One region of the Streptomyces sp. NPDC048473 genome, then DNA from elsewhere that is predicted to be linked to it. Evidence: riboswitches for the same ligand, from Rfam matches in the RefSeq annotation. Region 1 holds a riboswitch; each other region holds the start of a gene.
The links. A riboswitch is a leader RNA that binds a small molecule or an ion and turns the genes downstream of it on or off. The one in region 1 is predicted to bind cobalamin.

Region 2: it holds a riboswitch for cobalamin, as region 1 does, so the genes downstream of both, ACGFU7_RS32350 (ABC transporter substrate-binding protein) here and ACGFU7_RS00340 (cobalamin biosynthesis protein) in region 1, are expected to answer to the same signal.
Region 3: it holds a riboswitch for cobalamin, as region 1 does, so the genes downstream of both, ACGFU7_RS12090 (ribonucleoside-diphosphate reductase subunit alpha) here and ACGFU7_RS00340 (cobalamin biosynthesis protein) in region 1, are expected to answer to the same signal.

The regions. Positions count from the first base shown of each region.
Region 1 is NZ_JBICXE010000001.1:62,686-70,073, forward strand. It holds gene ACGFU7_RS00325 (class II aldolase/adducin family protein) at 4-687, opposite strand; gene ACGFU7_RS00330 (anion permease) at 951-2,216, shown strand; gene ACGFU7_RS00335 (hypothetical protein) at 2,252-2,482, shown strand; cobalamin riboswitch at 2,654-2,786, shown strand; gene ACGFU7_RS00340 (cobalamin biosynthesis protein) at 2,934-4,007, shown strand; gene ACGFU7_RS00345 (cobyric acid synthase) at 4,004-5,521, shown strand; gene cobN (cobaltochelatase subunit CobN) at 5,530-7,388, shown strand, end outside.
Region 2 is NZ_JBICXE010000026.1:86,681-94,068, reverse strand. It holds gene ACGFU7_RS32370 (beta-ketoacyl-[acyl-carrier-protein] synthase family protein) at 1-645, shown strand, start outside; gene ACGFU7_RS32365 (acyl-CoA dehydrogenase) at 668-2,530, shown strand; gene ACGFU7_RS32360 (acyl carrier protein) at 2,791-3,069, shown strand; gene ACGFU7_RS32355 (beta-ketoacyl-[acyl-carrier-protein] synthase family protein) at 3,066-4,289, shown strand; cobalamin riboswitch at 4,368-4,557, shown strand; gene ACGFU7_RS32350 (ABC transporter substrate-binding protein) at 4,592-5,659, shown strand; gene ACGFU7_RS32345 (FecCD family ABC transporter permease) at 5,713-6,747, shown strand; gene ACGFU7_RS32340 (ABC transporter ATP-binding protein) at 6,744-7,388, shown strand, end outside.
Region 3 is NZ_JBICXE010000005.1:351,452-358,839, reverse strand. It holds gene ACGFU7_RS12095 (ribonucleotide-diphosphate reductase subunit beta) at 1-502, opposite strand, end outside; gene ACGFU7_RS12090 (ribonucleoside-diphosphate reductase subunit alpha) at 502-2,907, opposite strand; cobalamin riboswitch at 3,042-3,179, opposite strand; gene mctP (monocarboxylate uptake permease MctP) at 3,344-4,981, opposite strand; gene ACGFU7_RS12080 (DUF3311 domain-containing protein) at 4,978-5,232, opposite strand; gene ACGFU7_RS12075 (GntR family transcriptional regulator) at 5,501-6,265, opposite strand; gene ACGFU7_RS12070 (extracellular solute-binding protein) at 6,545-7,388, shown strand, end outside.

The DNA of each region.
Region 1 (7,388 bases):
GAGTCAAAAGGACCCGCCGGGGTCGGGTCGGTCCGGTTGTCCGTATCCCTTCAGTGCCTCCTGTACATCGCGCAGCTGGGCCGGGGAGAGCAGCGTCGGCGAGTGTCCGGGGACAGAGCTCGCGGTGAGCCAGAGCCGGCAGAGCCATTCCAGCTGGGCGGTCCTGTCGTACGCCTCGTCCAGGGTCGCTCCGTAGGTCACGGTTCCGTGGTTCTGGAGCAGGCAGCCCGTACGGCCCTGCAGAGCGGCGAGCATGTTCTCGGCCAGCTCCTCGGTCCCGTAGCGCGCATAGGCCGCTACCCGGACGGGGCCCCCGAGCATGGCGGCGGCGTAGTGGACCGACGGGACCTCGGGGACCAGGGTGGAGACGGCCGTGGCGTGCACCGCGTGGGTGTGCACGACGGCGGCCGCGTCGCTGCTCCGGTAGACCGCGAGGTGGAGCGGGAGTTCGCTGGTCGGGGCCAGTTCGCCGAGGACGCGGTTGCCTTCCAGATCGACGCCGACGGCGTCTTCGGGGCGGAGCCGGTCGTACGGCACTCCGCTCGGGGTGACCAGGACCGTCCCGCCGACCCGTGCCGACACATTTCCCGAGGTTCCGACGACGAGGCCGTCCGCCGCCGTCCTGCGGGCGGTGGCGACGACACCGTCCCAGGCACGTTCGATCGCGTCCCGCTGCTGATCGCTCATATGGAGATCCTTCCAGTCAAGGAGGCGAACAGGCATGCGATCGGTCGGATAAGTCACAAACCGGAGAAGTTCACAAAAGGGGTGGCGTGGGGCCGAATCGGGCCCGAATCGGCCCCACGCCCGGCCCGCCCCGCCCCGCGGAGGACAAACGGAACGACCCCACCCCGACTTGAGTCACCACAACGCCCTGTCCAGTTCATCTTCCGTTCATTCAGGTTGCCTACGGTCCACGTGCCAATGACGTCGAACGATTGCCTGGGTAAATGGAACACATCACGCTGCTACTCGCGATTGTGATCGTGACAGCTCTAGTGTTCGATTTCACGAACGGTTTCCACGACACCGCCAACGCGATGGCGACCACCATCTCGACCGGCGCACTCAAACCGAAGACAGCGGTGGCCATGTCCGCCGTTCTCAACCTCGTCGGCGCGTTCCTGTCGGTGGAGGTCGCCAAGACGATCTCCGGCGGGATCATCAACGAGGACGGGCTGCGGACAGAAGTCATCTTCGCGGCACTCGTCGGCGCCATCCTGTGGAATCTGCTGACCTGGCTGGTCGGACTTCCGTCCAGCTCCTCGCACGCTCTGTTCGGCGGACTGATCGGCGCAGCGGTGATGTCGGCGGGCTGGTCGTCGGTCAACGGCGGCACCGTCGTCACCAAGGTGCTGCTCCCCGCGCTCGCCGCCCCGATCGTCGCCGGTCTGGCCGCGCTGCTGGCCACCAGACTGACGTACCGGATCAGCGGGAAGATCCGCAACGACGCCCAGGAGAAGGCCACCGCCAAGGGCTACCGCGCCGGTCAGATCGCCTCGGCCGGACTGGTCTCCCTCGCCCACGGCACCAACGACGCGCAGAAGACCATGGGCATCATCACCCTGGCCCTGGTCACCGGTGGCGTCCTGCACCCCGGCTCCAACCCGCCGGTCTGGGTCATCGTCTGTGCCGGTACGGCCATCGCACTCGGCACCTACCTGGGCGGCTGGCGCATCATCCGCACCATGGGCAGCGGCCTCACCGAGCTCAAGCCGCCGCAGGGCTTCGCCGCCCAGACCAGTGCGGCCACGGTCATCCTGGCCTCCTCGCACCTCGGCTTCTCCCTCTCCACCACCCAGTCCTGCTCCGGCGCCGTGATGGGCGCGGGCCTCGGCCGCCGGGGCGGCGTGGTCCGCTGGTCCACCGCCACCCGGATGTTCGTCGCCTGGGGTCTGACCCTGCCGGCCGCGGGACTGGTCGGCGCGGGCGCGGAATTCCTCACCAAGCAGGGCACCTGGGGTGTCGTCGTCGTCGCGGCGCTGCTGATCGCGGGCTCCGGGGCGATCTGGCTGCTGTCGCGCCGCAAGCCGGTCGGCCACGGCGATGTCGCGCCGACGGACGGCGAAGCCGAACCCGCGGGCGTCGTCACCACGGCCATCGCCGCCGTCAGCCCGCCGCCCACCGTGGCCCAGGCAACGGCCCAGGAGCTCAAGACCACCATTCCGGCCCCGGCCGGAACCACCCAGGACCCGGCGCGACCGGCCACCGTCTAGGCCAGCCGCCTCATCAGGCCGTCTAAGGATTCAGCATGAACATCGACTGGGCAGCCCTCGGCTCCGTCTTCGGCGTCTCCCTCGTCGTCACCGTCGCGCTGGTGGGTCTCTTCACCCTGGGCATCGTCGGTCTCTCCAAGCAGCCCGAACCGGCGGCACAGGGCGGCTCCGGCGGCTCGCTGCTGCTGGCCCGTGCCGGCGCGTACGCCTGCTTCGCGCTGTGCGCGGCGGCGGTCGCGTACGGGATCTATCTGATCGTCGCCTGAGCCCTCCCCCGCGCACTCCCCCGACGGACCGGACACATCTCGTGTGTCCGGTCCGTCGTGGTGTGCCCGGCCCGATGTGGGGCTCAGCACACTGCACCGTCGCAGGTCAACGGCAAGTTGACGGGCGTTCGCGGAGCGTGGTGGACTGCCGGAGCCAATTACGGCGACAGCAGAGGAAGTCCGGTGCGAATCCGGCGCGGTCCCGCCACTGTCACCGGGGAGCAGTCCCCCACACCGGAAGTCACGGCACGCGCGAGCGGGTTGGAAGGCCGGGGGAACTGCGGATCCGGAAGCCAGGAGACTCTCGTCGCCGGTCACGTCGAACCAGGGCGCGGACCCTGAGTGAGGACATATCGCCATGCCTGGCTGCCGTGCGTCCGTTGCTGTGGCGCTCTCTACGAGAGCCGCCTCCTGTACGAAGGTCCTTCGAGGCGTAACGGCCGGTTGAGCCGTGCGTGCCGACCGCATTTTCGCGTACGGCGCCACGGCCGGTCTGATCGGCGATCTGCTGCTCGGTGACCCCCGCAGGGGACATCCGGTCGCCGCCTTCGGGCGGGCCGCAGCGGGCGTCGAGCGCCGTCTGTGGCGCGACCACCGCGGGTGGGGCGCGCTGCACACACTCGTCTGCGCCGGAGGCGCCGCGGGTGGTGCCGCGCTGATCACCCGTGCCGTACGCAGCCACCCCGCCGCCTCCGTCGCACTGACCGCGGCCGCCACCTGGTCCGTCGTCGGCGGTACGTCCCTGGGGCGTGAGGCCCGGGCGATCGGCGGCGCTCTGGCCGCCGGTGACATCGAGCTGGCCCGCGAGCGGCTGCCACATCTGTGCGGGCGCGACCCGCAGTCTCTCGACGGGCCGCAGATCGCCCGCGCCGTGGTGGAGTCCGTGGCCGAGAACACCTCGGACGCCGTGGTCGGCGCCCTGGTGTGGGGTGCGCTGGCCGGTGTGCCCGGGCTCGTCGGCTTCCGGGCCGCCAACACCCTCGACGCCATGGTCGGTCACAAGTCGCCCCGGCACCGGCGCTACGGCTGGGCCTCGGCCCGCCTCGACGACCTCGCGGGCTGGCCGGGTGCCCGGCTCACAGCCCTGCTCGCCGTGGCCGCCGGGGGGCGGCCACGTGGAGCGGTACGGGCGTGGCGGGCCGACGCGGCCAAGCATCCGAGCCCCAACGCGGGCCCGGTGGAGGCCTCGTTCGCGGGTGCGCTCGGCGTACGGCTCGGCGGGACCCTCGCGTACGGCGGCCGGGTCGAGCACCGTCCCGTACTCAACGGGGAGACGGGCCGGGCGGTGGAGACCGAGGACATCGAACGCGCGGTACGGCTGTCGCGCCGGGTGAGTGCGCTGACCCTCGGCGTGTGCGTGGCGGGACGACTGGGTGCGGGCCTCGCCGCACGACGGATCGCGGGACGTCGGATCGCAGGACTTCAGACCGCAGGACTTCAGACCGCAGGACTTCAGGCCGCAGGACTTCAGGTCACAGGACTTCAGGTCACAGGACTTCAGGCCGCAGGACGGAGACGGACATGAGCGGCGGGCTGCTGGTCGCCGGGACCACCTCGGACGCGGGCAAGAGTGTTGTCACGGCAGGTATCTGCCGCTGGCTCGTGCGCCGGGGCGTGAAGGTGGCGCCCTTCAAGGCACAGAACATGTCGCTGAATTCGTTCGTCACCCGCGAGGGCGCCGAGATCGGGCGCGCCCAGGCCATGCAGGCCCAGGCCGCCCGGGTCGAGCCGACCGCGCTGATGAACCCGGTCCTGCTCAAGCCCGGCAGCGACCGCTCCAGCCAGGTCGTCCTGATGGGCAGACCGGTGGGCGAGATGAGCGCACGCGGCTACCACGGGGGCAGGCAGGAAGCGCTTCTCTCCACGGTCGTGGACTGTCTGGAGCAGCTTCGGGGCACGTATGACGCAGTGATCTGCGAGGGGGCGGGCAGTCCGGCCGAAATCAATCTGCGGCGCACGGACATCGTGAACATGGGCATCGCACGGGCCGCGCGCTTCCCGGTGGTGGTCGTCGGTGACATCGACCGCGGTGGTGTCTTCGCCTCGTTCTTCGGTACGACGGCGCTGCTCGACGCCGAGGACCAGTCGTTGATCGCGGGATACCTGGTCAACAAGTTCCGCGGCGATGTGTCGCTGCTGGAGCCCGGCCTGGAGATGCTGCGCGGGATCACCGGGCGGCAGACGTACGGGGTGCTGCCCTTCGCCCACGGCCTCGGCATCGACGAGGAGGACGGCCTGCGGGTCTCGCTGCGCGGGGCCGTACGCGAATCGGTCGTCGCGCCGCCGCACGGCGATGACGTACTGCGCGTCGCGGTGTGCGCCGTACCCCTGATGTCGAACTTCACCGATGTGGACGCGCTGGCCGCCGAACCGGGCGTCGTCGTCCGGTTCGTGGACCGCGCCGAGGAACTGGCCGACGCCGACCTCGTCATCGTGCCGGGCACCCGCGGCACCGTGAAGGCGCTGGCCTGGCTGCGCGAGCGCGGCCTCGCCGACGCCCTGGTGCGGCGTGCCGCCGAGGGCCGGCCGGTCCTCGGTATCTGCGGCGGTTTCCAGATCCTCGGCGAACACATCGAGGACGAGGTCGAGTCGAGGGCCGGGCACATCGACGGCCTCGGCCTGCTGCCCGTACGCATCCGCTTCGACCGCGAGAAGACCCTCGCCCGCCCCGTCGGCGAGGCGCTCGGCGCCCCTGTCGAGGGGTACGAGATCCACCACGGCGTCGCGGATGTACGCGGCGGCGAGCCGTTCCTGGACGGCTGCCGGGTCGGCGCCGTGTGGGGCACCCACTGGCACGGCTCGCTGGAGAGCGACGAATTCCGCCGCCGCTTCCTGACCGAGGTCGCGCGGGCCGCCGGCCGGCGCTTCGTCCCCGCCCCCGACACCGGCTTCGCCGCGCTGCGTGAGGAACAGCTCGACCGCCTCGGCGACCTCATCGAAGAACACGCGGACACCGACGCGCTGCTGCGGCTCATCGAGTCGGGCGCACCGTCAGGACTTCCCTTCATCGCCCCCGGAGCACCTGGAGCACGCGCATGAACGCCCCTATGAGCACCGTGCTGTTGCTGTCGACCGCCGACACGGACCTCCTCGCCGCCCGCGCCTCCGGCGCGCCGTACCGGATCGGCAACCCCACCCGCATCGACGCCCACGAGGAACTCCCCGCGCTGATCGAGGGTTCCTCCGTCGCCGTCGTCCGCCTGCTCGGCGGCAAGCGCGCCTGGGAGGACGGGCTGGCCGTCCTCAAGGCGTCCGGCATCCCGACCGTGCTGCTGGGCGGCGAGGCCGTGCCGGACGCGGAGCTGATGGCCGAGTCGTCCGTACCCGCCGGTGTGGTCGCCGAGGCGCTGCGCTACCTCGTGCAGGGCGGCCCCGGAAACCTCGTCGAACTGGCTCGCTTCCTCTCCGACACCGTCCTGCTGACCGGCCACGGCTTCGCCGAGCCGCAGAAGATGCCCGAGTGGGGCCTGCACGGCAGCCGCGAGTTCGTCGAGGGCCGCCCGACCGTCGGCGTGCTGTTCTACCGGGCGCACCAGCTGTCCGGGAACACCTCGTTCGTGGACGTCCTCTGCGACGCGGTCGAGGCGCGCGGCGCCAACGCCCTGCCCGTGTACTGCGGTTCGCTGCGCGGCGCGGACGCGGGTCTCTACGAGCTGCTCGGCAGGGCCGACGCCCTGGTCGCCACCGTGCTCGCGGCAGGCGGCACCCGTGCGTCCGACGCCTCCGCAGGGGGCGACGACGAGGCCTGGGACATCGGCGCGCTCGCCGATCTGAACGTCCCGGTGCTGCAGGGCCTGTGCCTGACCTCCTCGCGCGCCGCGTGGGACGCGTCGGACGCCGCGCTGTCCCCCATGGACGCGGCGATGCAGGTCGCGATCCCCGAGTTCGACGGCCGTCTGATCACCGTCCCGTTCTCCTTCAAGGAGCAGGGCCCCGACGACGTACCGGTGTACCGCGCCGACCCCGAACGGGCCGCGCGCGTCGCCGGAATCGCGGTGCGCCACGCCGTCCTGAAGCACAAGGCGAACGCCGAGAAGAAGCTCGCCCTCGTCTTCACCGCCTACCCGACCAAGCACTCGCGCGTCGGCAACGCCGTCGGCCTGGACACGCCCGCATCGGCGGTACGGGTCCTGGACGCCCTGCGCGACGCCGGTTACGGAGTCGACGGGCACCCCGACAACGGCGACGAGCTCATCCACCGTCTCATCAACGCCGGTGGCCACGACGTGGAGTGGCTGACCGAGGAGCAGCTCGCGGCAGCCCCCGCGCGCGCGGCGCTCGCCGACTACCGGGCCTGGTTCGACAAGCTGGAACCGGGGCTGCGCGACTCGATGCTGGAGCACTGGGGCGAGCCGCCGGGCTCGCTGTACGTGGACGGGGACGACATCGTCCTCGCCTCGCTGCAGTTCGGGAATGTGGTGGTGCTGATCCAGCCGCCGCGCGGCTTCGGCGAGAACCCGATCGCGATCTACCACGACCCGGACATGCCGCCGTCGCACCACTACATGGCGACGTACCGCTGGCTGGAGAACTCCTTCGGCGCGGATGCCGTCGTCCACATGGGCAAGCACGGCACGATGGAGTGGCTGCCGGGCAAGGGTCTTGGCCTGTCCGCCGGTTGCGGCCCCGATGCCGTACTCGGCGAACTGCCGTTGATCTACCCGTTCATCGTCAACGACCCGGGCGAGGGCACCCAGGCCAAGCGGCGTGGGCACGCCACGGTGGTGGACCATCTGGTGCCGCCGATGGCGCGCGCCGACACCTACGGCGACCTGGCCAAGCTGGAGCAGCTGCTCGACGAGTACGCGCTCGTCAGCGATCTCGACCCGACGAAGGCTCCGTCGGTGCGGGCGCAGATCTGGACACTGGTGAAGGCCGCCGAGCTGCACCACGACCTCCATGTCGA
Region 2 (7,388 bases), on a different contig from region 1:
CGTACCGGCGATCCGGCGGGGGCATCGCGGCCGTTCGCCGCGGACCGGGACGGGTTCGTGATCGGTGAGGGTGCCGCCGTGCTCGTGCTGGAGCGGGCACTCGATGTGCACGCCCGCGGGGGACGGCCGCGCGCCCTGCTGACCGGTGCGGGTTCCGGCACCGATGCCCACCACCCCACGGCCCCGGACCCGGAAGGAGCCGGTGCGCGCAGGGCCGTGGAGGCGGCGCTGCACGAGGCGGGCTGGGCGGCCCACGAGGTCGACCACATCAATGCGCACGGCACATCGACCCCGCTGAACGACGCGATGGAGAGCGCGCTCATCTCGGGGCTCTTCCCCCACCGGCCGTCGGTGACCGCCCCGAAGGGCGTGCTCGGGCACACCCTCGCCGCGGCCGGGGCGATCGAAGCGGTGGCCACCGTACTGACCCTGGAGCACGGCCTCGTCCCGCCGATCGCGAACCTGGACCCGCTGCCGGACGGGTTCGACGTCGACTGCGTGGTCAGGGAGCCCCGCATGCAGCACGTCGAGCGGGCGCTCAGCCACTCCTTCGGCTTCGGCGGACACAACGTCGCGCTGGCCTTCCAGCGCGTCGACGCGGACGGCCCGACGCGGACGGCCCCCGGTGTCCTCGCCGTCGGCTGATCGTTCTTGTCTCATGACCGCAATGACCGACAGCCCCTCCACCGAACGGTCCACGGAACTCCTCACCGGTGTGCTCCTCGGCGACAACTTCCGCCGGGAGCACGGCTTCTGGCAGCGGCTGATCAGCACAGAACCCTTCCGCCGTCCGGACCGCTGCACTCCCGACGAGCGCCTGCGGCTCACGTACGAGCGGCTGCGCATCCTCAACGACTGCCTCGACAGCGGCGCCCGGCTCGCCGCGGACCCACGCGCCCTCGCGGCCCTGCACGAATGGCTCGGCCCGGTCGACCCGGCCCTCACCACCGTGGCGGGCATCCACTACAACCTCTTTCTCGGCAGCCTCCTCGACCACGACGGCGACGGCCGACGCGATCTGTCGGACTTCCTCCGGCTGCGGAGTACCGGCACCTTTCTCTGTACGGAGGTGGCGCACGGCAACGACGCGGCGGCCGTCGAGACCACGGCCGACTATGACCGCGAACGCGACGGGTTTGTGCTCCGCACACCGCACGCCGGCGCCCAGAAATTCATGCCCAACACCAGTCCGGCAGGCGGCCCCAAGACCGGTCTTGTGGCTGCGCGTCTGCTCGTCGACGGCGCCGATCAAGGGGTCTTCCTCTTCCTCGTACCGCTCACCGATGCAGTACGGGCCCTGCCCGGTGTACGGGTCCGCAGACTTCCCGCACGCATGGGGAGCCCGGTGGACCACTGCCTGACCTCCTTCGACCAGGTCTTCGTCGGGCGCGACGCGCTGCTCGGCGGGGACCACGGACGGATCGGCGACGACGGCGAGTTCAGCAGCGCCGTCGGCAACCGCAGGCGTCGCCTCCTCGCGTCGATCGGGCGCGTCACCTCCGGCAAGATCTCGATGAGCGCCTGCGCGGTCGGCTCCGCGCGCGCAACGCTCGCCGTCGCCGTCCGCTACGGCGGCCACCGGTACATTTCCGGGCCCCGCGGATCGCGCCGGGTACCGGTGATCGACCACCGCAGCCACCACGGCCCGCTCGCCCGGGCCATGGCCACCGTCTTCGCGATGAGCCTCCTGCACCGCAGGGCCCTGGACCGCTGGGAGCGACGGGAGGACGGCTCGGGTACGGGCACGGAGGAGGCGGAGCGGCTGGTCGCCGTCGCCAAGGGATGGATCACCTGGCAGGCCAGGGCAGTGATCGTCGAATGCCGTGAACGGTGCGGTGCCCAGGCACTCCTGGAGAACAACGGCATGAGCCAACTCCTCACCGGAGTGGAAGGCGCCATCACTGCCGAGGGCGACAACCTGGCCATCCACGCCAAGGCGGCTGCGGAAATGCTCTTCTCCACCGAACCGGCCGCGTACGACGCTCCTTTCGGCCGCGAATCCGGCGATCTCACCGACCCCCGGTTCGTCGGCAGGCTCCTGGCGGCGCTGGAGGAGATCTGGTTCGGCCGGGCCAGGGAACGGATGGCCAGCGCACCGCACGGTGACCCGCTGGAGCGGTGGAACGCCGCATCCGGTCCCGCCCTTCTCGGCGTCGAGGCCCATGCCCACCGGCAGGCGGCCGAGGCGTACACGGACGCGGTGGCCGGTCTTCCGGACGGGCCCGCCCGTGAGCGACTGGCCGAGCTGCAGCGGCTGTTCGCACTCGACCGGATCGCCCGGAACAGCGGTGATCTGCTGGCCGCAGGGCATCTGACAGCCGATCAGGTCAACGGACTGCCGGAAGTCCTGGAACAGCTGATCACCGCCGTCGCCGCTCATCTGCCCGCCCTCGCCGACTCCTTCGCGCTGCCCCAGGAACTGCTCGCCGACTGGCCCATCGCGGGGGCCGATTACGTCGATGCGTACGACGATGCGGCGGCCGCCTGGCAGTCGGACGGGGACCGGGCGACGGCCCCGGGGGAGCGGTGAGGGCCGTGACAGGGACGGGAACAGTCGTTTGGGCGCAGCGGGTACGGGAGGTGGCCGGGGCCCTCGGTGTCCGCGTTGTGCTGCTGGTCTTCTGGGGTACGGCAGCCGTCCTGGCCAGGTGGTGCACGCGACCGCGGCAGGGCGGTGGCGAATCGGTTCGGCACAAGGCGTAACTGGAGACACGTCACCCAGTTGATTCGGCGTCGGGACGGTGCCCCCGCCGTCCCCGGCAGCCGTACCGAATGATGGAGAGGAAGCTCATGAGTGCGATTCATCCCAAGATCACCGAGGTTCTGACGCACACCTTCAAAGTGCCCGTCGCCGAGATCCGCCCGGATTCCACGATGGGCAGCCTGGATATGGACTCCCTCGCCGTCGCCGAGTTCGCCGTCCTCATCAGGGAGACGCTGGGCGGCGACGGGGACTTCGACAAGCTCCCCAAGGACGCCACCCTGGCCGACATCACGCGGTACATCGACGTGACAGCCGGCAGCGGGGTGCTGATGGGCGGCGAGGCACCGACGAGCAACGCCCGATGAACAAGCCCGCGATTGCCGTAACAGGCCTGGGAATGATCACCCCGGTCGGCAACGACACCGAATCCACCTGGAAAGGTGTGTGCGCCGGAGTCTCGCCGGTGCGTACCGTCGCGGCACTCGAAGGGTGCGAGATCGACTTCGCCTGCACGGTCGACGGGATCGATCTGGACGCCGCGATCGGCGGCCGTACGTCCTTCCGGATGGGGAAATACGTCAAGTTCGCCGTTCTCGCCGCCCGGGAGGCGGTCGCCGACGCCGGACTGGACCCGGCGCAGTGGGACGGCAGCAGGGTCGCGGTGGTCGTCGGCACCAGCAGCGGAGGTTCCGCCGCACTGACCGAGCAGGCCGTCGTGCTCGACCGGCACGGACCGGAAGCCACCTCGCCGGCGGGCATCCTGCTCACCATTCCGAACATGCCCGCGGCCGAGATCGCCATCCAGTTGCGGGCCACCGGTCCCAGCCTGGCACCGTGCACCGCCTGCTCGTCCGGCGCCACCGCCCTGTCCGTCGCCCGCGATCTGCTGGTCACCGGGCAGTGCGACATCGCGATCGCCGGAGCCACCGAATCGATCGTCTACCCGGTCGCCATGACCGGGTTCGCCCGGTCCGGAGCCGCGGCCCGGGCGGACGGCGACCCGGCCAGGCGGTGCCGGCCCTTCGCGGCCGACCGTGCCGGGCTGGTCATGGGCGAGGGCGCCGCCGTCATGATCCTGGAACGGGCGGACGACGCCGACGCCCGGGGCGCCGCGCCGCGGGCACTGCTCGCGGGCACCGGCGCCACCACCGACGCCCACCACCCCACCAGCCCGCACCCGTCCGGCGCGGTCGCCCAGACGGCGGTCGAGGCCGCGCTGCGCGACGCGGGCTGGGCGGCCGAGGACGTCGAGCACGTCAACGCACACGGCACGGCGACACCGGTCAACGACGCCACCGAGGCCGCCCTCATCAGCCGGGTCTACCCGCACCGGCCGCCCGTCACCGCCCCGAAGGGCGTACTCGGGCACTGCATGGGGGCGGCCGGAGCGATCGAGGCCGGACTGACCGTCCTGACGCTCCAACGCGGCGTCGTACCGCCGATCGCCAACCTGGACGCCCCGGCGCCCGAGTTCGACATCAACTGCGTCACCGAGCGACCGCTGCGGCAGCCCATCCGGCGCGCCGTCAGCCACTCCTTCGGCTTCGGCGGACACAACGCCGTGATCGCTCTTCAGCGTCCGTAGGCATCAGGCGGGTGGTGCGACGGGAGCACAGCCCGGCGTACCACCGGCCACACCGCCCATGAGCTGCGCAGAGGCTCGTGATAACTTGCCGGGGCCAGTCAAACTCCACGTAGGGGTCAGGGAATCCGGTGAGAATCCGGAACTGACGCGCAGCGGTGAGGGGGACGGGCGGGGCCACGGCCACTGGGACCACCCTCGGGTGTCCTGGGAAGGCGTCCCGTCCGTAGGAACCCGAGTCCGAAGACCTGCTGGCACCTGCGACCCGGTACTGGGCGCAGGGCTCCGTACAACGGGCTCCGCGCATGAGTCCCAAGACGCAGAGGGACTCCGTGCCGTCCATAGCCAGCCCTGTCCGCGCCATGGCCCTGCTCTCGGCGGGACTGATCCTGCTGACCGCCTGCGGGGGCGGAACCGGCAAATCCGCCGCGAAGTCCGACTCCGCCGACGGATACCCGGTGACGCTGAAGAACTGCGGACGCACCGTCACCGTCGAAGCCGCACCGCACCACGCCGTCTCGGTCGACCAGGGATCGACGGAGATCCTGCTCTCCCTCGGCCTCGCCGACCGGCTGGCCGCCACCGCGACCTGGACCGACCCGGTGATGAAGGGCCTGGAGAAGGCCAACGCCGAGGTTCCCAGAATCGCGGACAACCGGCCGTCGTCGGAGAAGGTCCTCGACCAGGAACCCGACTTCATCAGCGCGTCGTTCGAGTCGACCCTGGCCAAGGGCGGCGTCGCACCCCGCGAACAGTTCGAGGAACTCGGCGTCCCCACCTATGTCTCGCCCGCCGACTGCACCGGCAAGGACAACAGCGGCGGCGGCGACGGAGCCCGTACCGCGCCACTGACCATGGACAGCGTCTACGACGAAGTGCGCGACCTGGCCAGGGTGTTCGGCGTGCAGAAGCGCGGCGACACGCTCGTGGCGCAGCTGCGGGCCCGGGTGAAGAAGGCGACCGAGGGTGTCGACGCCTCCGACGCCACCCTCCTCTACTGGTTCTCCGACTCCAAGGCCCCGTACCTGGCCGGCTGCTGCGGAGCACCCGGCATCATCACCGGAGAACTCGGAGCGAAGAACGTCTTCGACGACACCCGTGAGGAATGGCCCCAGATCAGCTGGGAGACCGTCGCCGACCGCAACCCCGACGTCCTGGTCATCGGCGACCTGACCCGTAAGGCACAGACCGCCGAGAGCGCCGCGAAGAAGATCGAATTCCTGGAGTCCAACCCCGTCACGAAGAACATGGACGCCGTCAGGCACAAGCGGTACGTCCTGCTGAGCGGCCAGGCCATGAACCCGTCCATCCGGACGGTCGAGGGTGTGGAACGCGTCGCCGCCGGGCTGCGCGCGTTCGGGCTCGCGGGGTGACGGACACCGAACGGGCCACGGCGGTGGATGTGCCGCGGGCTTCGGAATCGACCGTGCGCGGCGGAACGGGTGTACGGAAGCTGCCCGGTGGGGCCCTATGGGTCTTCGGCGTCGCGCTGCTCGTGCTGTCCGTCGCGGTCGCCGTCACCATCGGCCCCGCCCGCATCTCCGTCGCCGACGTCTGGTCCACGGTGGCCTCCCACCTCGGCTGGGGCCACTCACGCCTCACCCCGATCCGGGACGGCATCATCTGGAACCTGCGCATGCCGCGCACCCTGCTCGCCGCGGTGTGCGGCGCCGGGCTCGCGGTATGCGGAACCGTCATGCAGTCCCTGCTCCGCAACCCGCTCGCCGACCCGTTCGTCCTCGGCGTCTCCTCCGGTGCGTCGACCGGCGCCGTTGTGGTCGTCGTCCTCGGCGTCGGCGGGGGAGCGGTGTCGATCTCGACCGGCGCGTTCATCGGCGCGCTCTGCTCGTTCGCCCTTGTCCTGCTGCTGAGCCACACCCTGGGCGGCACGACCGACCGGGTCGTCCTTTCCGGTGTCGCGGCCATGCAGCTGTTCTCCGCGCTCACCTCCTTCGTCGTGATGACCTCCGCCGACGCCGAGCAGACCCGCGGGGTGCTGTTCTGGCTGCTCGGCTCGCTCAGCGGGGTCGGCTGGACCGATGTGTGGATCTGCTCCGCCGTTCTCCTCGTGACGCTGCTGATCTGCCTCGGCCACGCCCGTACGCTCGACGCCTTCGCTTTCGGCCAGGACGCCGCGGCCACCCTCGGCGTCCATGTCGCGCGCACCCGGATCGTGCTGCTCTGCACGACCGCGCTGCTGACCGCCGCGCTCGTCAGCTCCGCCGGGGCCATCGGCTTCGTCGGTCTGGTCCTGCCGCACGCCGCCCGTGCGCTCGCCGGCTCCGGGCACCGGCGGCTGCTGCCGGTCACCGCCCTGGCCGGGGCGGTGTTCCTGGTCTGGGTCGACACCCTCGCCAGGACGGTCCTCGACCCGCAGGAGGTGCCGGTGGGTGTCGTCACCGCACTCATCGGCGTGCCCGCGTTCGTCCTGGTCCTGTACCGCACCCGGAGGATCACATGACGGGTGGAGCCACCGAGGGGCTGCGTGCCGAGCGGGTCAGCCGGGAGGCCGGCGGCCGACTCATCCTCGACGGGGTCCATCTCGCCCCGCCGCCCGGCGCCACCGTCGGGCTGATCGGGCCGAACGGCTCAGGCAAGTCGACCCTCTTGCGGGTGCTTGCAGGAGTCCTCGCCCCGGAGACGGGTGTGGTCACCCTCGACGGCCGACGGCTCGACGAGATCGGCCGCCGGACCGTGGCCCAGCGGGTCGCCGTGGTCGACCAGCATGCCGTCACCCAGGTCGAGTTGAGCGTCCTGGACGTGGTGCGCCTCGGGCGCATCCCGCACCGCAGGGCCTGGTCGGCGCCAGGCCGGGCGGACGACGACGCGGTGCGCGAGGCCCTGGAGCGGACCGGTCTCGCCGATCGCGGCGACCAGTCCTGGCACACCCTCTCCGGAGGCGAGCGCCAACGCGTCCAGATCGCGCGCGCACTGGCCCAGCAGCCGCGTGAGCTGCTGCTCGACGAGCCGACGAACCATCTCGACATCCAGCACCAGCTGGAACTGCTGTCGCTGATCACCTCGCTGCCACTCACCGGTGTGATCGCTCTGCACGACCTCAATCTGGCCGCGATGTTCTGCGATCGGATCGTGGTCATGAGG
Region 3 (7,388 bases), on a different contig from region 1:
GACGGCGGTCGGCCTTCGTCTCCAGGCGCTCGATCTTCTCGACCGAATCCATCCACTTGAAGCAGAACTGCGCCTTCTCACGGATGGACGGAATCTCCTCGACCGCGTCGAACGCCGCCGCGCGGTCGTCCGGATCGGGCAGATACGTGTCCAGCAGCGTCAGATAGAACTGGACGTGCACGGCCTCCTCGAAGAGCTGCCGCGACAGATACAGCCGCGCCTCGGGGGAGTTGATGTGCTTGTACAGCGTCAGCACGAGGTTGTTGGAGACGATCGAGTCACCCGTCGCGAAGAACGCGACGAGCCGGCCGATCATGTGCTGCTCGCCGGGGGACAGCTTGGCGAGGTCGGCGACGTCGGAGTGGAGGTCGACCTCCTCCACCGTCCAGGTGTTCTTGATCGCGTCGCGGTAGCGCTCGTAGAAGTCCGGGTAGCGCATGGGCCGCAGGGTGAGTTCGAAGCCCGGGTCGAGCAGGTTCTTGTCGGAGTTGGTGGAGCTCATTACTGGCAGGCCTCGCAGGACTCGGGGTTTTCGAGGGAGCAGGCGATCGCGTCCGCGTCGGGAGCCGATGCCTGCTGCACGGGAATGGGGGCGGCGGCCGCTGCCTGTCCGGAGGCCGCACGGGCGATCCGGGTCGCCGGGCGCGAGCGCAGGTAGTACGTCGTCTTCAGCCCCTGCTTCCAGGCGTACGCGTACATCGAGGAGAGCTTGCCGATCGTCGGCGTCTCCAGGAACAGGTTCAGCGACTGGCTCTGGTCGAGGAACGGCGTACGGGCCGCCGCCATGTCGATCAGACCGCGCTGCGGGATCTCCCACGCCGTGCGGTACAGCGCCCGCACATCCTCCGGGATCCAGGCGAAGCCCTGCACGGAACCGCTCGCCTCGCGCAGCGCCTCACGGGTCCGCGCGTCCCACACGCCGAGCTGCTTCAGCTCATCCACCAGATACGCGTTGACCTGGAGGAACTCACCGCTGAGCGTCTCGCGCTTGAAGAGGTTGGAGACCTGCGGCTCGATGCACTCGTACACGCCCGCGATCGAGGCGATCGTCGCCGTCGGCGCGATGGCGAGCAGCAGCGAGTTGCGCATCCCGGTCTTCGCGATCCGGGCGCGCAGCGCGTCCCAGCGCTCCGGCCAGTTCAGCTCGGTGTCGTAGTGGTCGGGGTGCAGCACACCGCGCGCGGCACGCGTCTGGGACCAGGCGGGCAGCGGGCCGGAGCGCTCGGCGAGCTCGCAGGACGCCTCGTACGCCGCGAGCATGATCCGCTCGGAGATCTTCGTGGAGAGCGCGCGGGCCTCGGGGGAGTCGAACGGCAGCCGCAGCTGGAAGAAGACGTCCTGGAGACCCATGGCACCCAGGCCGACGGGGCGCCACTTCGCGTTGGAGCGGCCGGCCTGCTCGGTCGGGTAGAAGTTGATGTCGACGACCCGGTCGAGGAAGGTCACGGCAGTGCGGACGGTGGCGTCCAGCCGCTCCCAGTCGATGGTCCCGTCGGCGACGAACGCGCCGAGGTTGACCGAACCCAGGTTGCAGACCGCCGTCTCGCCGTCATCGGTGACTTCGAGGATCTCGGTGCACAGATTCGACGAGTGGACGACGCGGCCCGGCTCGGCGGTCTGGTTCGCGGTCCGGTTGGAGGCGTCCTTGAACGTCATCCAGCCCTGACCGGTCTGCGCGAGGGTACGCATCATCCGGCCGTACAGCTCACGGGCCGGCATCGACTTGCGGGCCAGCCCCTTGGCCTCGGCGTTCCGGTACGCGGCGTCGAACTCGTCGCCCCACAGGTCGACCAGCTCGGGCACATCGGCGGGCGAGAACAGCGACCAGTCGCCGTCCGCGTCGACCCGGCGCATGAACTCGTCCGGGATCCAGTGCGCCAGGTTGAGGTTGTGCGTACGCCGCTGGTCCTCACCCGTGTTGTCGCGCAGCTCCAGGAACTCCTCGATGTCCGCGTGCCAGGTCTCCAGGTAGACGGCGGCGGCGCCCTTGCGCCGGCCGCCCTGGTTGACGGCGGCGACGGAGGCGTCGAGCGTCTTCAGGAACGGCACGATGCCGTTGGAGTGCCCGTTGGTGCCACGGATCAGCGAACCGCGGGCTCGGATGCGGGAGTACGAGAGCCCGATGCCGCCCGCGTGCTTCGAGAGCCGCGCCACCTGGTGGTAGCGGTCGTAGATCGAGTCGAGCTCGTCGAGCGGGGAGTCCAGCAGATAGCAGGAGGACATCTGCGGGTGCCGGGTGCCGGAGTTGAACAGAGTCGGCGAGGACGGCAGATAGTCGAGCCGGCTCATCAGGCCGTACAGCGCCGCGACTTCGTCCAGGGCGCGCTTCGAGTCGTCCTCGGCGAGCCCGGCCGCGACGCGCAGCATGAAGTGCTGGGGCGTCTCGATGACCTGGCGGGTGAGCGGGTGGCGCAGCAGATAGCGGCTGTGCAGGGTCCGCAGCCCGAAGTAACCGAAGCGGTCGTCGGCGCGGTCGGCGAGCGAACGCTCCACCAGCGTGTCGAGGGCGGCCGCGTGCAGCGCGACGAACTCGGCGGTACGGTCCGCGATCAGGCCCTCGCGGTGCCCGACGGCGACCGAGGCGGAGAAGGAGACCGCGCCCTGGCCGGCCGCCTCGTCCGCGATGATGCGGGTCAGCAGCCTGGCCGCGAGCCGGGAGTAGGCGGGGTCCTCGGAGATCAGCCCCGCGGCGGCCTCCGTGGCCAGCGAGCGCAGCTCGGCCTCGTCCGACCGGGCGTTACGGCCGCGCAGCGCGGCGGCGGCGACGCGACCGGGGTCGGTGTCGGGCAGATCGACGGTGAGGTCGGTCAGGGTCCGCAGCAGTGCGGTCCCGGGCCCGTCGGTCGTGGCGTGCGTGGACTCGGCTGAATCGGCCACTGAAACCGGATCGGCTGGCGCGATGGTCACTGGGGCTATCCCTCGCTCGGCTCGGGGCCGGCGGGAGCGGGGAGCCGGGCAGGGCGATGCCCGGGGAAGGGCGGCGCTGCGCACGGCGTCCACCGGCCCTCCGCGAGGCCCGGACGTCTGGCATCCGGTTCGGTCGAGCCGGACGCACTGTCGGCAGGTCTTCGGACTCCCGGGTGCGCAAAAGCACACCGAACACACCGTTGCGGGACAGTTCCGGATTCGCACCGGATTCCCCTGCGGCGACAGCGAGCACGAGCATACATGTGGGGGCCGCCCGATGAGGCAGCCCCCACATGTTGTGTCGCGCAACGGAAGCCGAGCCGGCGGGACAAGCCGTGCGATCCCCTATCGGAGCAGACGAACGGCCCGTCGCGCCCCGGTGAGAAGGGCTCGACGGGCCGCCATCCGGCCGTGGGAGCGGTCTTGGGAGCGGCCGTCAGTGGCCGCCGCCCGGTGCCCCCGCCGTGGCCGGCGGGAGCTCCGCCCGGACGCCCGGGTCGCCCGCGTCGGCCGTGTAGTCGGCCGGGGAGGTCTCGTCGATCCCGGCGGGTGCCTTCACGGCGTTCAGGACGAAGGTGAGCACCACCGTCACCACCACGTTCAGCACGAACGCGGTCAGACCGATGTAACCGATCTCACCGATGCCGGGGATCTCCTTGGACGACCCGCCGAAGTGCGCCTGGGTCGGGCTGGCGACCCCGTACGCGGCCGCCGTCCCATACACCATGCCGGCCGCCCAGCCCGCGAGCAGCGCCCAGCGGTGGAACCAGCGGGTGAACAGGCCGCCGACCAGGGCCGGCATCGTCTGGAGGATCCAGATCCCGCCGAGCAGCTGGAAGTTGATCGCGACCGTCTTGTCCATGGTGAGGACGAAGGCGAGCGCGCCGACCTTCACCAGCAGCGACACCAGCTTGGAGACCTTGGTCTCCTGCTCCGGGGTCGCGTCCGGCTTCAGGAAGTCCTTGTAGATGTTGCGGGTGAAGAGGTTCGCCGCGGCGATCGACATGATCGCGGCGGGCACCAGCGCGCCGATGCCGATGGCGGCGAATGCGACGCCCGCGAACCAGTCCGGGAACATGTTCTCGAACAGCTGCGGGATGGCCAACTGCCCGTTGTCCACCTTGATCCCGGCGGCGATCGCCATGAAGCCGAGCAGTGCCAGCAGACCCAGCATCAGCGAGTACAGCGGCAGGATCGTGGTGTTGCGCCGGATCACATTGCGGCTGCGGCTGGAGAGCGTCGCCGTGATCGAGTGCGGATACATGAACAGCGCCAGTGCCGAGCCCAACGCCAGGGTGGCGTAGCCCCATTGGCCCGCCTCACCCGGCGCGAGCGCGCCGCGCGGTGCGCCCGTGGCCGGATTCTTCTGCGAGAACGCCTCGCCGGCCTTGGCGAAGATGTCGTCGAAGCCGCCGAGCTTGATCGGGATGTAGATGATCGCCACCGCGATGACCAGGTAGATCAGCCCGTCCTTGACGAACGCGATCAGTGCCGGCGCCCGCAGACCGGACGAGTAGGTGTACGCGGCGAGCACCGCGAACGCGATCAGCAGCGGCAGGTCCTTGACGAACCAGTGGGTGTTCTCGCCGCCGCCGACGCCCATCACGTCCAGCACCGCCTGGATGCCGACGAGTTGGAGCGCGATGTACGGCATCGTGGCGAGGATGCCCGTGACGGCGACCGCCAGCGAAAGCCCCTTCGAGCCGAAGCGCCCGCGGACGAAGTCCGAGGTGGTCACGTACCCGTGCTTGTGCGAGACCGACCACAGCCGCGGCAGGAAGGTGAAGATCAGCGGGTACACGAGGATGGTGTACGGCACCGCGAAGAAGCCGGCCGCGCCCGCCGCGTAGATCGCCGCGGGAACGGCGACGAAGGTGTACGCGGTGTACAGGTCGCCGCCGAGCAGGAACCAGGTGACCCAGGTGCCGAACGACCGTCCGCCCAGACCCCATTCGTCGAGGCTGGCCTCGTTCTCGGCCTTCCGCCAGCGCGCGGCCATGAAGCCGACGACTGTGACGGCCAGGAAGAAGAAGATGAAGACGCCGAGCGCGACGCCGTTCACGCCGTCCTTCATGCGGACGCACCCCCCTTGCGGGAGCGCTGGTCACGCTGCCACAGCTTGTACGCGGTCATCGTGAGCGCGGTGGAGATCAGCACCCAGAGCATCTGGTACCAGTAGAAGAACGGAATACCGATGAAGGTGGGGTCCACCTTCGCGTACGAACTCACCCAGAGCATCGCCACGAACGGCGCGATGAGACAGAGGGCGATGACCACCCGTACAGGTGTGACGGTGGGTGGTTTTCCTTCTGGGTCTGCTGGCATGCGGCGACTCCGTCCCCTCGCTGATCACCTGGTGTAATGCGCACGAAATCTAGGGGAGGCTTCCGGTCACCGTCACCCCCTGTCCGCATTGCGGTCCGGCAACGGTCTCGCGAGCGGGCGCGAATGTTCGGAATGCCGTCAAACGTACGGAAGTTGGTCTGTACCAAGATGCGCGAACGGCCCCCGTGGAGTAGTGGATTCCATGGGGGCCGCGACGGTTGTGCGTACGGGTGCGGTGGCCGGAATCAGTCGGCCGGCGCACTCGGGATCAGTCCGTCGGCCGCTTCAGACGCGCCACGAACTTATACCGGTCGCCCCGGTAGACCGACCGCACCCACTCCACCGGCTCGCCCCGCCCGTCCAGCGAGTGCCGGGACAGCATCAGCATCGGCAGGCCCACATCCGTACCGAGCAGTCCGGCCTCGCGCGGGGTGGCGAGCGAGGTCTCGATGGTCTCCTCGGCCTCGGCCAGCCGGACGTCGTACACCTCCGCCAGGGCGGTGTAGAGCGAGGTGTACTTCACCAGCGAACGGCGCAGCGCCGGAAAGCGTTTGGCCGAAAGGTGCGTGGTCTCGATCGCCATCGGCTCCCCGCTGGCGAGCCGCAGCCGCTCGATCCGCAGCACTCGGCCGCCGGCCGTGATGTCGAGCAGCCCGGCGAGCGTGTCGTCGGCCGTGACATAGCCGATGTCCAGCAACTGGGATGCCGGTTCGAGTCCTTGGGCGCGCATGTCCTCGGTGTACGAGGTGAGCTGCAGGGCCTGGGAGACCTTCGGCTTGGCGACGAAGGTGCCCTTGCCCTGGATGCGCTCCAGCCGGCCCTCGACGACCAGCTCCTGGAGCGCCTGGCGCACGGTCGTGCGCGAGGTGTCGAACTCGGCGGCCAGGGTCCGCTCCGGCGGCACGGGGGTGCCCGGCGGCATGGTGTCCGTCATGTCGAGGAGATGTCGCTTCAGCCGGTAGTACTTCGGGACGCGCGCCGTCCGCGTGGCCACGCCCGTCTCGTTCTCCGTACTGCCCCCGTCGGCACCCATGGCCCGCCTTCCCGACTGCTGCGTTGCTGCCGTCACCGGCTCCTCCGTCTGTCGCGGCTCACATGGTGGCACGGTCCGGTCACGGCTCGTCGCCCTCCCTTAGGTGTCGGTCCTATAACGGACGCGAGTGCACTTCTTATACACCCTTGACACCCCTAAAGGTCTAGGCCAAGCTCCCGGTACTGGTCTAAACCATTAAAGACCAGGTCCAGCCCCAGCAGTACTCGTCGAATGTCTTCGCGGTGGGCGGGGTTGCAGTATCCCTGAGGAGGGTTTGGCGTGAAGCGCAAGCTCATCGCGGCGGTCGGCGTCGCGGGCATGATGATCGGCCTCGCGGCATGTGGGTCCGACGACGGCGGCAGCGACAGCGGTAAGAAGACCGGCCCGGGCAGCTACAAGGGCGAGACGCTCACCGTCTGGACGATGTCCGGATCGAACCCCCCCGGGTGGACCAAGACGGTCACCGATGAGTTCGAGAAGAAGACCAAGGCCAAGCTGAAGATCGAAGTCCAGGACTGGAACGGCATTCAGCAGAAGGTCACCACGGCCCTCTCCGAGTCCAACCCGCCGGACATCCTGGAGATCGGCAACACCCAGACCCCGGCGTACGCCAAGACCGGTGGCCTCGCCGACCTCGGTGACCTGAAGAAGGAGATCGGCTCCGCCTGGGCCGACGGCGTCAACCAGCCCTCCGTCTACGACGGCAAGCAGTACGCCCTGCCGTGGTACGTGGGCAACCGCGTCGTCATGTACAACAAGAAGGTCTTCAAGGACGCCGGTATCACCGAGACGCCGAAGACCCGCGCCGACCTCTTCAAGGCGTTCGACGCCATCAAGGCGAAGGGCGACGCCGAGCCGATCTACCTGCCCGGCCAGAACTGGTACTTCTTCGACGGCCTGCTCGTCGGCAAGGGCGTCTCGCCGGTCAAGAAGGAAGGCGACAAGTACGTCTCCAACCTGGCCGACCCGAAGGTCGCCGAGGCCATGGACGTGTACAAGCAGTACCAGTCCTACTCCAAGGCCCCCAAGGACAAGGACGAGGCCACCCCGCAGCAGGCCGAGGTCTTCGCCAAGGGCAAGACCGGCGCCATCATCGCGATGGGCTACGAGGCCGGCACCGCCC